Regions from separate parts of the Paenibacillus sp. FSL P4-0081 genome, predicted to be linked through region 1. Evidence: riboswitches for the same ligand, from Rfam matches in the RefSeq annotation. Region 1 holds a riboswitch; the other holds the start of a gene.

Region 1 (8,028 bases):
GCGCAACGACCACTGTCCCGCCGGTAGCAATGGCAACGAATACGTTGATCAGGAATATATTCAGTGAATCTACCATATTCACCGCACTGACCGCCGCCATGCCGGATGAGCTGATCATCGCAGTGTTTACCAGATTAAGCCCGATGATGAAAGCCTGGTCAATCAGGATCGGAATAAATAAAGCTACAATTTGCCGGTAATCCATCCCTTCCCCGGAAAGGTACTTCTCCAGCCATTTTTTGGCCGGCAGTCGAGCCTGAAGCTGCATAAATATATCACATTCTTTTCTGTAGAATAATTGCGAGCAGACAGTACATTCCTTCCAGTTTACTACAAATCCAGCTTCACGTCTGTGACCAGTGAGAATAACCGGCACACAAAAAAGCAATAAATCCGCAATTCTCCATTAACGAAAGAACGGCGGCTTTATTGCTGCTGTATATGAATTACTGCTCTTTATCCCGGCCAAGCAGTCCGCTGAGCGCTTCGGTCACATTCATACCGGTAAGCGTCTGGGTCAACTCAGGAACCTGGGCCATTATTTTGGCGATATCACCGGTAATTTTGTTCACGCCTGAGGTAGCTCCATCCTGGGAAATCACTGTAATCTTATCCACCTTGGCGAGCGGGGAAGCAATTTTCTCAGCCAGCTCCGGCAGTATTTTCAGGAATTCCACGGTAAGCGCAGCTTGTGTGAACTGTTTGTACGCTTCGGCTTTCTTCTCCAGGGCTCCCGCTTCCGCCGCTCCGGCCAGCTGGACAATCTCCGCATTCGCTCTCCCTTTCGCCAGCTCAGCTTCCGCCGTGGCCAGTCCGCGCTTGGTCGTTGTCGCTGCCTCGGCTTCCGCCTCAAGAATCTGCCGCTGCTTGGCGGCTTCCGCTCTCATGACCGTAGCCTGGTTCTCCGCCTGGGCAGGCTTGATCACCGTTGCCTCCAGCTCCCGCTGTCTCAGCTCGACTTCAATTTCCCGGACTGTGCGGTTGGCCTCCGCTTCCATCTGCGTGATTTTGACCTGTTCGGTAACGAGCGATTGCTTAATTTTGTTCTGCTGCAATTCATACGCAAGATCCGCCTGTGCCTTCTTCACTTCTGTCTCCAGCTTGAAATCCGCCTGCTTGATGTTCAGTTCCTTCTCAAACAGGGATTCCTTCGCGCGGGCGGCGGTTCCCGCTTCAATGGTGGCCTGATGCGCATTGGCTTTGGCAATGGAGGATTCCTTCTCCGCCTCGGCCTGCTTGATCTGAATGTCGCGTTCCGCTTCCGCCTTGGCAATGCTGGCATCGCGGCGGATGCGCTCAATTTCCGGAACCCCCATATTGTCGATATACCCTTTGTCATCCGTAATTTTCTTGATGGTGAAGCTGACGACCTCAAGCCCCATCTTGTCGAGGTCCTCCGAGCAGGTCTCCCTCATCTTGCTGTTGATTTCATCAGGCGTCTTTAGGATGGATTCCACCGTCAATTGCCCGATTAAGCCGCGCAGGTGGCCCTCCACCGAATGCAGGATAATCGTCTCGCGGTCTTCTTCCGGCCGGTCGATGAACTGCTCACTGGCCGTCAGAATAGCGGTGGGATCGCTTTTGATTTTTATCTGGGCGACCGCCTCCAGGTTGAGCTTGATGCCCTGCCGGGAGAACATCGCCTGCGCCGGAATGACATCGAAGCTCATCAGCATCATCGAGATGGTCTTATTGTTCTGGAAGCCGGGGATGACGAACGTCCCGCCGCCCTGCACCACTCTTTTACCGCCGAGACCGTATACAATCATCGCCTGATTGGGCGGGACTTTTTTATAAGCGGTCACGATACTGAACAAAGCCAGCAGAATAACAACAACAATGCCTGAGATTAAATAAAGAATAACCATTTGGTCCGACACTCCCCGTCATTTATACTTCTCCGAATTCCCTCTCGAAGAGGGTTACTTCCGCCATTCCCTTATCCACCTTCAAAATAATCACCCTGTCGCCCCTCACGAGCTGCTGGCCGGTTGCTGCCCGCACTCCAATGGAGCGCATCGTTCCGTGCAGCACATATTTCATTTCCCCGGCTGCCCCATCCGCTGCAGGCACACTGATGTATCCAAGCTGCCCTGCCTGCTCATAATCCAATTCATTCATGCTGCTGTCATACCGGGTCATCACCCGGGCCAGCACTGCATACATCAGACACCCTGTCAGCAAGGCAATCATGGTACAGATCAGCACTACTGCAAGCACGCTCATTCCGCTGAAGCGGATAAGCACATAACCAGAGCCGCCCCAGACTGTTACAAACACCATCAGCGGGAGTATAGGCACAAAGCCCGGACCCCCGGCGTCACCGCCCCCCGCATGCAGATGACCCGCCAGGCTATGCCCGTGAAGTCCGCCGCTGAGGAGCAGGAGCAGTCCGACCCAGAAGCACACGATAAATATAGTTAAGATAACGATCACCTCCTTAGGCAGTTCAGATCACATTATAAAGATACTTTTTACGTTGTTATATGAATTGTTATTCTTGATTCAGACCGTCTTCCCCCACTGCCTGCACAGCAAAAAGACCACAGCAGCAGCAGGGCTCTCCGTGGTCGGTTAATCGATCATGGCGCTCATCCTCTCTCTTCGAGGCTTACGGGGTTAGCTGACGGATTCGGGCAGCGAGATTGCCCTACCTTGCCGGAGCACCGTTACAGCATGCAGCAAGGATTCACCCCAGGTGAGCGGCCGCTATCTGAGCAAAAGCCGTAATCACCGTTGGTTCCCCCGTTCCCATTACTGGAATTCAGCCATTTGAGAACAGTTAAATTTCATTCGGTTGTTGATTTGAATCTTACGCCTGCAGCCATTTAATGTAAAACGCTGCGGTTGACAAAAGAAGCCAAAAATGCCGTCCCTGCATGAATGAAGGCGTATTCTTTGCTTTCGTTCTTAAGCGGCCGATGATTTACTCCTTCTTGCTCCGTTTCTCTGGAGCAGTGCTGTTACATAGCAAAGAGGCTGTCTAGTAAGCAGTGAATCTGCTTACTAGACAGCCCCGGCCGGCAAATATTATCAATACAGTATAATTTCTTTATCGTTTCTGTGCTTCCAGCTCCCGCGTAAGCTCCAGCGCTTCAATACCGGCCAGCAGTACTATGCCAATTCCGTGAGTATCGTTGAGCTGCCAGGTGAGCTGCTCCTTGTAATAGAGCTTATTGAAGGAGTAGCCTGATCCCCGGCAGACGCCGTAGACATTCCCCTGCTTGTCGATGCAGTATTCGGCAAGGGCGTGCCAGCCGCGTATTGCTGCAGCGGCGTAGGGTTGCGGCTTGAGCAGCCAGCCTCTGCGTACCCCTCTCGCGAAGGCATACACGAACATTGAAGAGCAGGATGCCTCCGCATAGGTTTCAGCATCCGTCAGAACTTGATGCCATAGCCCTGCTGCATCCTGTAGCCGCAGATACCCTTCACACAGCTCCCGGAAATAATCCAGCAGCTCCGGCTGCTGCGGGTGCTGCTCCGGCAGAATCTCCAGCAGCTCGGTCAGTGAGAACAGCACCCAGCCGTTGCCTCTGCCCCAAGGCACACCGTTCGGCTTGCCGAATTTATAGTCATAGACATGGTGCATAATGCCAAGCTCCGGCTGGAACAGCCGCGCGCGGTAATGCAGAAACTGGGCCACGGCGTCATCCAGATAGGCAGCATTGCCGGTCAGCTGATAGTACCGGACCAGAAAAGGGGTGCTCATATACAAATCATCACACCACATTGTTCCCTGCATGAAATCGGTCGTGCCCCGGGTGCGGTAGAGCGCACCCGCCTCGTCACGGGACTGTGTCCCTTGAATGTAGCGGGCAATGTATTCTGCCGCCCCGGCTGCTCCAGGCAGCGGCTGCACGCTGTGCGCTGCCAGCATCGCCGCACCGAATGAGCCGCAATCATCCAGGGAGTCGATTAGCGCCAGCTGCTGATTAATTCCCGGAGCGCCGTAACGGCCCGTGTCCCAGAGTGAATATTCATGAAGCCGTGTGCACTGCTCAATATGGCCTCTGGTATAAGCGGTGTAATGGGAATCATCCAGCACTGTCCCTGTGCACAGCAGCCCGTATAACGTCACGCCCAGCGGATAATTCCAGCGTCCGTACAGCGTGCTCTCCAGATACGGCCTGACCGCTCCGCCGGGGCGGTCTACCCGCCAGAAGCAGCTCTCCGCCCCTTCCCCAAAGGGAGTATCCATCATAGCCGCCGCAGCAGCCTCCGGTGCAGCCGATGCAAGGAAGGTCCCCAGATACAGCCAGGGTCCTGCCTGCCCTTCCACAGGATGCGGCAAGACCAGGTTCACGGTGTCCGCTTCCGCTTCTCCCCCTGCGTCCGCCGCTTCCAGCCGGAAGCCCCAGTCCGGGCCGCCGCAGACGGCCTCGACCAGCAGATCATGGCTGCCGAAGCCCAGCGGCAGCACACATTCAAGCCCGGCACTCCCCCCGGGCTGGATGGCGGCAAGCCTGCCATCCACATAGACCCGGAGTGCCGCCACGTCCCGGCTGCGGAGGCTCAGCCGGGTGTCAGTGAAGCCCGGCGCTGTCACCGCCAGCCGGCTCCAGGCCAGCGCCTTCGCGCCGGGAACCTCGCCGAAGATACGCGCGAGATTCCCGGCGCAGGCCACGGTATCCGGCCATCCGGCCTGCGGATACCAGGCACAGCGGGACGCGAGCGCCGCTTCGTCCGCGCCGCTGCGGAATGCGCTTTGCAGCGGCTCCGCCTGGAGTGCTGCTGTTCCTCCTTGAGGAACGCCGGCGCGCTCGCACTCCGGCTGCAGCATCCATCTGCTCTGCTGCGGCGCGCTGTAAATCCAGCCCTCACAGCCGCTGCGCCCGGCTGTCGGGGCCAGGAAATGCAGCGGCGCGCCTTTCACGCTGCCCGTGCCGAAGATGCCGCCGCAGCCCGTGCCGACTGCGGTGAATTCCAGCAGCACATGGTTCCAGCCCTGGCTTAGCCCGGTCCGGAAGTAGGCCCTGCGGTCCGGAAATACATCGTCGTTCAGATTGGACTGGAACACGGCGGAGCCATTGACATAGACCGTTACCGGACCGAAGCAGCTGACAGCCAGCGGGATATCGCTCTCTGCTTCGCTCCACAGCTTGCCCCAGACATAGACAAATTCCCCGTCCTGCAGCTCCGGCAGCCGTTCCTTCAGATTCATCTCATACCGGCAGTCGGATAGCCGCGGAAAGCTGTCCTCCAGATGCACCCGGTACACTGGAGGCTGCGGCGGATTGGCACCGATATAGCGATTGGCTACGATCGCAAGCACGGATTCGGTATGCTCTCCAGCCGTACGCACGATAGAATTCTGCGGATCAAAATATGCCGGAACACCAGCCTCCACAGTCTTGCTGTTCTTCACAGTCCCGCCAGCCTCCACAGTATGCCCGCTCTTCGCTGCCTCACCACTCTTCACCGTCACCCTTCCATTGCCTGCCTCACCGCCTATCACAACGCCACCTCACCGCCGGGATAGAGGGTGGAGCTGTACAGCCGCTTGGGCTGCGGCAGCTGCCGCCCGGGATGCACCGCCTGCAGCGGGAGCGGTTCGCCGGCATAGACGGCCGCAAGCTCATCCGTATAAATAATGACCTGCTCGGTCCCGCTGCCCAGCAGGTCCCCATGCACGGCGTATCCCTGCTCGGCAAACCGGGCAACGATATTCATATAGCCGTCATAGAGCGCGGGAAGCACAGCTTCGCCCCGGCGGTAAGCAAGAATATAATCCGGCGCATCCTTCCAGAAATGACTTACGGCTTCAACGATCGTCAGCCAGCCGTCCGTGGTGCGCTCTTCCTTCCACAGCTCCTGACCGGACTGGTCCAGCAGAAACATCGCGTCTTTACCGCGCAGGCCCTTGCCGTCATCTTCACGGACCATACGGTCGAGACCGGCAATCTGCAGACCCGGCAGGTCGGGACGGAACCGTCCGAGCGCCAGATGCTGCGATTCAATGGAGCCTTCATACCGCCACAGCTCATGCCCGTCACGGTCATACATCACCGTCACACTGCCGCCGATCACCAGCTCCGGCACTCCGTCTCCATTCACATCGCCGACCCACAGGCAATCCGCATGATCCTCCAGATCATGGCAGCTCCACAGCCGCTTTCCGTCCGCATCCAGCAGATCATATCCGACCATGACCTCATCACGCCCGTCTCCGTCAAAATCGTACACCCACGGATAATGCCCCACATTGCCCTGATGGGTCCAGAGCAATTCGAAGCTGGAGTTCAGTGCCCACAGCTGATGATAGCGGTCTTTGAGGATAATGTCGGAAGGATGTCCGCTGCCCTTCAGGTTGGCAATAATGATGCAGTCATGGGCTTCCTTGGCCGGCAGCGGATGGACCGACTTGACCTTGCCCGTCGCCCCCTCCAGAATCTGCAGCCGGTCATCCATCACACACAGCACCTCAAGCGCGCCGTCTCCGTCAATATCGAAGATTTGGGCCGGATAATCCGACCCTGAGCTGCCTGCACCCTTATCCGGCCTCCCGGTCTGCCACAACAGACGGCCCTCCAAGTCATAGGCAGTCAGGCACTGCACCTGATGCGGAATATAACGGACATCCTGGCGGTTATCCGGCTGAACCAGCAGCAGCTCTGCCCTGCCGTCCCCGTCCAGATCACCGAGCAGCATTTTACATCTTGGACCGGCGGCTGAAATATCGATTCCGGCCAGCCGGTGCAGCGATTGATTCGTTTTTTTCACAGTAATTCCTCCTTATCTCTATCCCAGTCCTGTAATCAGCCTAACTCCACAGTCTGTCCTCCAGGCACCCCGACCACAGTTCCGGCAACCTCCAGCCAGACGGCAGCAGCTCCCGGATTGTATACAAAATCCCGTGCGGCAGAAAAAACCAGACCCCGGCAGGCCTTCATATAATGAACCAGCTCCAGGTTGGTCACATACCAGATGTCGTCCCGGCCGCCGGCCATGGCACAGAAGCGCTCCATCAGCTCCCAGTTGTTATCATTGTCGAATTCGTAGCTATGGCCCCACACATACATCAGATAGAGATACTGGCGCTTATGCAGTCCTATAAAAGTCTCGCCGAGGGCAAGCAAATCCCGGTTATGGTGACAGGTGGCCTGCCACTCCAGCCAGTCCTCCGGGAGGGCGAAACCGCCGCTGCTCTGGACAGTACGGGCATATTCGATGCCCAGATGGGGCAGCAGCCCCTTGATCTCCGCCGTATAGGACCCGTTCGGATAAGACATTCCGCGGACCGGCTGGCGGATTAGCCCTTCCAATACTTTGCGGTCCTCCATAATCTCCTCAACGATATACTCCTGCGGGCAGCGTGCCAGGGTTGGATGGCTCCGCGTATGCGCGCTGACTTCATGACCGCGGTACAAGGCGGCGACTTCCTCTGCCCGAATGCGGTCCCCTTCTCCAAGCAGTCCCGAATTCAGGTGAAAGCTACCCTTGATTCCGTGCATGTTGAACAGGCCGACCAGCCGTTCATCTGCCCGTCTGCCGTCGTCATAGCTCATCGTCAGCGCCTTATGCCGGCCTTGCGGATAGCAGTAATACACTCCGGACATTACGGTTAAGCCTCCTTTGCATATGAGAATGAATGATCTATATAAGACACACTTAGGATCTGAACTATATGGCTTGAACTTGTAAAAGACTTCCTCTGCAGAACCTTGCGCTAGCAGGTCTGTTGAGTGTAATAATGAGGAGCAGATAGCAGTTATAGAATGATGGCCAGTTGATGGACGCCCCCCCCTTGCGGAGCAAGGATTTCGTCCATGCAGCAAGTCAGATTCTTAAGCTCACTCTATATAGTTGTATTTCCTGCACTTAAAAGACGGCAAAACACGGGTTTTGCCGGGTTAACTGTATTCTGTACAATTAAAAATGGCGAAACGTCTTCTTTTCCAAATATGTGTACTTTTAACTGCATGAAATACAATTAAAGCTCTCGCAGTGCAATAATCGATCGCTTTAGTTGCACAAAATACAGTTAAAGCTTAGGCCCTAAGGGAGCGTCACAGAAAGCCAGCATTTCAA
Region 2 (8,028 bases), 3.8 Mb from region 1:
ACAGGCTGGAGTTCCCCTGAACCGAAGGGTCCTCCTGCGCCCACACCAGATACTGCGATCCCGCATGCGCAAAGGTAGTGGCATCCAGCGAGAACGTATCCCATGCGGTATAGATTCTCCCCTTCTCCTCCCAGCTTCCTTCCAGCGGATTGTCAGAAGCATTCTCCAGTACATACAGACGCTGTGCAAAAGGTGCATCATCACTGCCGGCGGAGAAATAGATGTACCACTTCCCGCTGATGTAATGAATTTCCGGCGCCCATACATAACCGCTCATAATACCGGTGGTATGCTTCGTCCAGATGACGACAGGCTCGCTGGCTGTAAGTCCGCCGATCGTCCGGGCTCTCCGCAGCTCAATCCGGTCATATTCGGGAACCGAAGCGGTGAAGTAATAATAGCCGTCACTATGCCGGTAAATGCAGGGGTCTGCCCGCTGTAGGACAACCGGGTTGGTGATTGTTTCATTCATTATGTAGCTATGTCCGTCCCCGAAGGCCGCCAGCAGCAGGCTGCGTTCCCCGGCAGTAACCGGAAGGACTCCGCCGTGGCGTTTGGTGTTTACACCAAGGTCGAACTCCCTGTCTGCAAGCACGCGGAAATCGCCGCTGCTAAGGTCAGACGTTAACAAGGGAAGATATCCCTTCCCTTCCGCATAACGGTCCACAATCAGGCACCATTCCCCGCGGCCGTTCAGCTTATAAATCTCCGGGCCTTCCACGCCCATAATGGCCTCCAGAACCGGCGCATCCACAAAGCTGAAGGCGTCTTTATCCAGCGACGCACCTTGCTCCACCCGGATATTCTTAGTTGTCTCATCCTTCGAGAAACGGTAGTACCTCCCGCCAGCAGCGATAATTGTCGTATCAATGATATGATTGTCGCGCTCAATGTACTTCTCTGCTGCCGTAAATTCCCGGAAATTCTTCGTGCGCGCGCTGTATATTTTATGCTTCCGTTCACTCTCATGCGGCTCCTGAGTAGCCGAAGCCCAGAATACCAGGAATTCATCCGCAGCCTCATCGTAAATCGCCTCAGGAGCCCATACACATCCGGCGCCCTCCACACCGACCGTAACTGCCCACGGCTGTGACCAGTTCACCAGATCAGCAGATTCCCAGACAATAATATCGCGGCTGCCGGCCTCCACTGCTGCACCCCAGCCCTTGCCGCTGGCAATGCGCAGATCGGTGGCAATCAGATAGAATTTGCTTTCCTTCGGCGAACGGATGATAAAGGGATCTCTGGCTCCCTTTTCCCCGAGCTCCGAGCGCAGAACAGGCAGACCCGCGTTCAGATCCTTAAAGTGCAGGCCGTCCTCACTGTAGGAGAAATAGACCTGTTCGCCATCCGGCTGCTCCCCGATGAAATGAACTAAGAGATAACCGGTGTATGCGGGTATAGATTGAGACAAGCTAAGCCCTCCTTAGGGAATTATTATACCGAACAAATCTTCCAGTCCGGCTTCGTGTCATTTAGTTAACACTAATATTAATCTATTTACTATTATATTAATATTATAGTTAGGGAACATAGATAGAGTCAATGCTGTTTCTGCTGAAATTCACCTGAGAAAAAAAGCCGCTGAACGGATTCAGCGGCTTCATTACCTTTTACATGGCTGCAATGTCTGCCGCCTAATGATAGCTGGGCAATAAAAATCAACCTGCTGGATCTCTCACGTTTACGGGATCACCGCTTTGATCTTCACCCGGGGCCAGTCGGGCTCCATCCTTGTTCAAGTAAGGTACACTGCGCCTATCCACTCAAAATTACAGCTTCGTTTCACCAGCCGGTTGCGCCTGAGACTGGTTACAGCCTTGCCTTCGCCATCAAAGCCCACAAAATTTGTTCATTTATTGTTCAGTTAAGACGTTTACACTATGCTCGAGGGAGGCATCTAACCTTGGGAAAAAAGCGAGCAGAAGAAAAACGGAAATGTGAGTGAGGTAGCTGCACTAACAACCATTACGCCAAAGGAATGTGCAAGCAACATTATTGGAAGGACTTTCGGTTTTATATAACAACCCTCTCCATTTATAGCATTTATATGTTGATTTTCCCGGTTAACTATCTCTTCAAAACTCTCACACGTATATGCAGATGAAAAAAGATTATCCCAAATTCTATTTAATTTGCTGCATAACGCAATTAAGTATAACGGAGCAAGGAGAGATTATTATTGAAGCCTCTAGGGTTAAACAACGCCGCAACATTAGCGAAGATAAAGGATCTGCTGAAGTGGTCCGTGCAGGATCGTCCGGGCCTCTCTATGAGATGGCAAGACCCAATATTCTAATTGTGGACGAGGATCCGGTGAACCTGAAAGTGTTGGCTGATATTCTCTATGAAGAAAATTACAGATTAACTGCGGTCTCCAGTGCCGATGAAGCCCTTGAACTGATCCGCTCTGCTTCCTGGGATTTGTTAATTGCCGATGTGAAAATGCCGCAAATGTCAGGATATGAGCTTACCAAGCAGGTCAGACAACATTTTGATATTACGGAGCTGCCGATACTCTTGTTAATTACCCATTCGATTTCAGAAGAGTCATATACAGAATTCTTACATGGAGCCAATGACTATGTAACCAAACCTGTTGAAAGATTAGAGCTGAAGTACAGAGTGCAGGCATTAATTTCGTTGAAACAATCGATTGACCAAAGTCTGCGGATGGAAACAGCCTACTTGCAGGCCCAGATCAAACCGCATTTCTTATTCAACACCATCAACTCCATTATGGCCCTGAGTGAATTTGATATGGAACAGATGCGTAATGTAGCGGGTGCATTTGCAGATTACTTGCGGTATAGCGTTGATTTCATTAATACGAATCAGCTGGTGGATCTGGAGAATGAAATTTCCCTGGTGAAATCCTATTTATTCATTGAGCAAGTCCGTTTTGGAGACAGGTTAACTGTGGTGTGGGAGATCCAGCCCGCTCTCCGTTTCAAGCTTCCTCCGCTGTCCATCCAGCCGCTCGTTGAGAATGCAGTAAGACATGGATTGCTGAGCCGGGCGAAGGGCGGCGAACTGGTGGTGCGCATATATCAGGCGGAAGCTGGCGCCTGTGTACAGATTATAGATAATGGCAAAGGGATTCCGGCTGCCGAGATTGAGAACCTCCTAAGCCTTACCCGGCATAACACCGGGGGAATCGGCTTAAGGAATACCAACCGCCGTTTGGTTCAGCGGTATGGCCAGGGTCTTCTTATCCAGAGTGAACCGGGCAGGGGCACGACAGTATCGTTCATGATTCCTCTTGATAATCATCCGGTATCTTAAGTTCCAACCAGATTTCACCACCTCATAAATCACGTCTAATGTCCGCGCATCTGGGCATTACTCCCGATACCTCGGTTACGCGGGGGCAGTGGCTGAGTCTAAGCAAAATGGACAAGCTCAAACCATGAAGCTGCCGCTCATTGAATTCGGTCCGGAATGTATTTATTGCACCTTCAAGTGGTTAAGATGATCCGCAATCCGGTTAAGCTCATCGGCAAGCGCCGCCAGGGAAGCAACAAGCAGCTGCTGTCTGTCCGGCTTCTTCGGCTCGGCGCTGATTTTCTCCATTGGCGGAGGAGGTTGCAACTCCTTCTTGTCCTCTTTGCCATACATCGGAAAGCCGTCTTCAATCAGCAGACGAACAATGGTACTGAGATGGTAACGCTCTGCACGCAGTTCACTGATCCGCTTCAGTAGTTTCAAAGTTTCATAAGGGTAAAGCACCTGGTCTCCCTGACGGGTCGCGGCTACAAAATAAGAGAAATACTCTAGCCATCTCTTCACTGTGGTCGGAGGTAATTTCGATATCGTGATCAATTCCAGCTGCGTGTAATGGCGAACCATAACATCTCTCCTCTTTCTAGTGGACTTATATATTTTAATGGTATTCGTGTTCCACGAAATAAATGTGTGAAATTACTTATTTGCGTTTTTTCGCATCAAAAACGGCCAACTGCCTGCGAAGGCAGTTGGCCGTAGATCCATCCGGATATTGTCCTCGATCCTGCCTTGACCGGCCTCCAGAAACTTGCCGTAATATTTGAGTGCTTCTTCATGAAGTGCGTGGTACATATATTGCTCTCCAGCGTGAGCCCCCCGCCGCCAAATACTTATGCACCGGGCCGATCCACTGAATATTGCAGTCCCGCCGGACCCGCCGGTTTCGCCGGAGGCTTGAGGTTACCCTTCCCTCACTGTTCAGTTCCTTGAACAACCGATCCATTCAAAGTCATAAATGACCGCACCATACTCTGCTGCAATTTCCTTCGTGCGGTCTGTCGAGCTGGGCGAGCACAGCACCACCGGAACAAGCTACGATTACAGCCCTCTCTACAGCCAGAGCGTCCAATAACAGCTTCAAATCTTCACAATGTGTGTCTACGATCCGGCTAATCTCCACATCCATTTTACCGGACTGCCCGTTCCCTCTTAAATCGAATACGATTACTTTCGCACGCTTGCTGAAATAATCCGCTTGCGGCTCAAACAGATGATGGGAGGTCGAATAATCATGAATAAAAACAATAGGCAGACCGTTGCCCGACATCTCGTAATACAGCGACGTTCCATTCACCTTCAATATGCGGCATAAACAGTGCATCCTCTCATGAACGCTTGCGGGGTTAGCTGCCGGATTCGGGCCTGAAAGTAGCCCTACTCGTTTTTCCCGAGATTCACCCCATATAACCTGGTTCCCCCGCTTCCTATAAGGAATTCAGCGATTAAGTATTATTTTGCAGACGTTTCCTGACTTTCTTCCCCCAGGACCTTCAGATCATCCTGTACGCTCCCCTTCCACAAGGGGACTCCTGAACGGTAGGCTGCCCGGCCATTTAAATGGCCTGCCACCGGTGAAGTGATGAATACAAAAACAATCGCCAGCAGCAGCTTGACATTAACCGTTCCGTCTTTAAACCAAAAGTACAGGAAGCCTCCTGTCAGCAGACACAGCACCCCGAAGGTTGCACTTTTGGTGGCCGCATGTGAACGCAGGTACACATCAGGCAGCCGGACTAAGCCGAAGGCACTTAAGCCGCAGAAGACTGCACCCATCACCACAAGAATGGAGCTAATCAGTTCACCTGTCATTCGGGTTCCCTCCATCCTCTATAACGGCTCCCCGTTCAATATATCTGGCCAGTGCCGTTGTTCCAATAAACGTCAGAATACCGATAACCAGAATAACTTCAAGAAAGTCCTGGGTATCCAGCAGCATACAGAAAACAGTGATCATTGCGAGTACATGAATGCCTATCGTATCGAGCGCGGCAACCCTGTCTGATCGGGTTGGCCCTTTCAGGAGACGGAACAGGCATGCCAGCATCGCCAGCGCCAGAATGATCATTGCCACGGTTAGCATAACCTGGATCATTACCGGGTCACCTCCATAATCGCTTGTTCGAAAGTGCCTCTAATCTGCGCGACAAGCAGCTCTGCATCTTTAATATCAATTGCATGAATGTACAGCGTCCTGCCATCCTTCGAAACATCAAGAGTCAGGGTTCCCGGCGTCAGACAGATCAGGCACGATAACAGCGTAACCTCCCAAGCCGAGGTCAAGGCAGTCTCATAAGCAAAGATACCGGGACGTATAGCCAGCTTTGGACGGATGATATGGCCGATGACCACGAAATTCGAGACCGTAAGTTCACGGGCAAAGATCAGCAGAAGCTTCAGTATAGCCCATATACGTATGAGATAGAATGGCCGGGTCCGGGCCAGGGATTTCGTCAAAATCAGCAATAATATAATACCGATGACGTAGCCGGCTATGAAGCTTGAGCCAGAGCCATCGTTATTTATCGCCATCCACAGAAAGGCAATCAACAGATTTAAGAGGAATTGTAGGGCCATCTTCTCTACTCCTTCATTATGGCTTCAATGTACCGCGCAGGTGACGCCAAAACCTCGCCTGCCTGCGATACATAAGCATAGACGGACTCGGCACCGACCCCCATAGCAATCACAAGCAGCAGGAGTCCGGCGGCAATAGCCGATGCAGCCTTCAAGTTCACTCTAGGCAATTCATTCACCGGTTCATTTCCCCAGAACGCCAGCCTGAACACCTTCATCAGGGAATACAGCACCAGTAAGCTCGATCCTAGTCCAATTAAGGACAACGTCAGCATTCCCTCAGCCAGAGCTCCGCGGATGATCAGAATCTTGCCGGCAAACCCGCTCAGCGGCGGAATACCTGTCAGGGCAAGAGCAAGGATAAAGAACATCCAGCCGATGAACGGATACCTTTTAATCATCCCGCCCATACTGCCTAGCCGGTCAGTTCCGGCTGCGGATATAATCATCCCGCCCAGAATAAACATGAGTCCCTTGGCCAGCATATCGTGCAGCAGATAGAAGACCGCCCCATTCAGTGAATCTGCAGTCCCTGCAGCGAGTCCAAAGGCTACAAATCCAACGCTGATAATGATGTTATAATTCAGAATCCTCGGGATATCCTTATAAGCGACTGCCCCCAGGCTGCCCAGAATCATGGTAGCAGCAGCCATCCAGGCAATCCAGTCATGGGTGAAGCCGGGATCGTTAACAAACAGCAGCGTGAAGGTGCGGATGATTGCATAGAGTCCCACTTTGGTCAGCAGTGCACCGAACAACGCTCTAACAGCCGCCGGAGGCGCACTGTATGACCCTGGAAGCCAGAAGAACAGGAACAGCCCTGCCTTTAGGGAAAATACAATCAGGAACAAAACAGCAATCACATTAAGCACGCCGCCTTGTCCCGCTTCAGCGATACGCTGGGACAGGTGTGCCATGTTGAGTGTTCCTACTGCTGCATAGAGATAAGCTACCGCTGCTACAAACAGTGTCGAGGATACGATATTGATGAGCAGATATTTCGATGTTTCTCTTAGCTGAAGCTTGGTCCCTCCGAGTGAGATGAGCGCATAAGAAGAAATCAGCATGACCTCAAAAAAGACAAACAGGTTGAAAATATCTCCGGTAAGAAACGAGCCGTATACCCCGACCAGCAAAAACTGAAAGAACGTATAATAATAGAACCGCTCCCGCTTCTCTCCAATACTGCTGAAAGAGTAGCACAGAATCGCAAAGCTGACGATCGAAGCCATCATTACCAGCAATACAGCAAACATATCACCTACAAATACAATCCCGTACGGAGGAGCCCAGCCCCCCATCTGCAAGGTCTGTATGCCCTCAGAGTGGACACGTGAAACCAGCAGCACTGCAACCAGAATGTTCAGCAGACCGCTGAGCGCACTAATCACGCGCTGAAGCCGGATCTTCTCTTTGAGAAAAATCAGGATGACAGCCGTAGTCAGCGGAATGAGAATCGGGAGTACCAATAGATTGCTCATTCGTTGTCCTCCTTAATGCTGTCAATTTCGTCAGTACCCAGCGTCTGGTAAGACCGGTACGCGAGTACGAAGTAGAAGGCTGTAACCCCAAAGCTGATAACTATGGAGGTTAGAATCAATGCCTGCGGCAGCGGATCAACATAAGTATCCGCTTTGCCCAGCACAGGGGCTGCACCCTTTTTGAGCCCGGCCATTGTGAGCAGCAGCAGATGGACACCATGCGTCAGCAGGGAGGTTCCCAGCACAATGCGCAGCAGGCTTTTGGACAGAATCAGGTACACACCGATCGTGAAGAGAATGCCGACCGCAACCGCCATTAGGAGTTCCATTTCTTTTCCCCTCCGATCGATAAAATGATGTTCATCGTTACACCGACCACGGCCAGGTATACGCCAAGGTCAAACAGGACGGCAGTCGCCAGCTCCGTATCGCCAAGCACTGGCAGATGAAAATGGCCGAAAGCATGACTTAGAAAAGGAGCGTCAAACAGGAATGAGCCTGACGCTGTTAGAATAGCCAGCAGGAGTCCGGAAGCTGTAAGCAGCCGGTAATTCACAGGTAACACCTTACGTACCTGATCCATTCCAAATGCGATTGTAATGAGGATCAGCGCAGCAGAAGTCATCAAAGCCCCGATAAAGCCTCCCCCGGATGATTATGTCCGGCAAAGAACAGATACAGGGAGAAT

The links. Region 1 has a riboswitch for cyclic di-AMP ahead of P40081_RS09245 (NfeD family membrane protein). Riboswitches for the same ligand answer to the same signal wherever they lie in the genome.
Region 2: linked by a shared signal. The riboswitch ahead of P40081_RS25495 (alpha/beta fold hydrolase) and the one ahead of P40081_RS09245 (NfeD family membrane protein) in region 1 are both predicted to bind cyclic di-AMP.

The regions. Positions count from the first base shown of each region.
Region 1 covers NZ_CP009280.1:2,168,347-2,176,374, reverse strand. The annotation lists gene P40081_RS09255 (MATE family efflux transporter) at 1-268, opposite strand, end outside; gene P40081_RS09250 (flotillin family protein) at 447-1,868, opposite strand; gene P40081_RS09245 (NfeD family membrane protein) at 1,891-2,436, opposite strand; cyclic di-AMP (ydaO/yuaA leader) riboswitch at 2,594-2,780, opposite strand; gene P40081_RS09240 (glycoside hydrolase family 88/105 protein) at 3,053-5,455, opposite strand; gene P40081_RS09235 (hypothetical protein) at 5,452-6,648, opposite strand; gene P40081_RS09230 (polysaccharide deacetylase family protein) at 6,756-7,556, opposite strand.
Region 2 covers NZ_CP009280.1:5,964,400-5,972,427, forward strand. The annotation lists gene P40081_RS39490 (glycoside hydrolase family 43 protein) at 1-472, opposite strand, end outside; partial or broken gene P40081_RS39495 (glycoside hydrolase family 43 protein) at 746-1,414, opposite strand; gene P40081_RS25485 (sensor histidine kinase) at 2,242-3,285, shown strand; gene P40081_RS25490 (MerR family transcriptional regulator) at 3,448-3,849, opposite strand; gene P40081_RS25495 (alpha/beta fold hydrolase) at 4,235-4,579, opposite strand; cyclic di-AMP (ydaO/yuaA leader) riboswitch at 4,603-4,736, opposite strand; gene mnhG (monovalent cation/H(+) antiporter subunit G) at 4,735-5,094, opposite strand; gene P40081_RS25505 (Na(+)/H(+) antiporter subunit F1) at 5,084-5,377, opposite strand; gene P40081_RS25510 (Na+/H+ antiporter subunit E) at 5,377-5,859, opposite strand; gene P40081_RS25515 (Na+/H+ antiporter subunit D) at 5,865-7,340, opposite strand; gene P40081_RS25520 (Na(+)/H(+) antiporter subunit C) at 7,337-7,669, opposite strand; partial or broken gene P40081_RS25525 (Na+/H+ antiporter subunit A) at 7,657-8,028, opposite strand, start outside.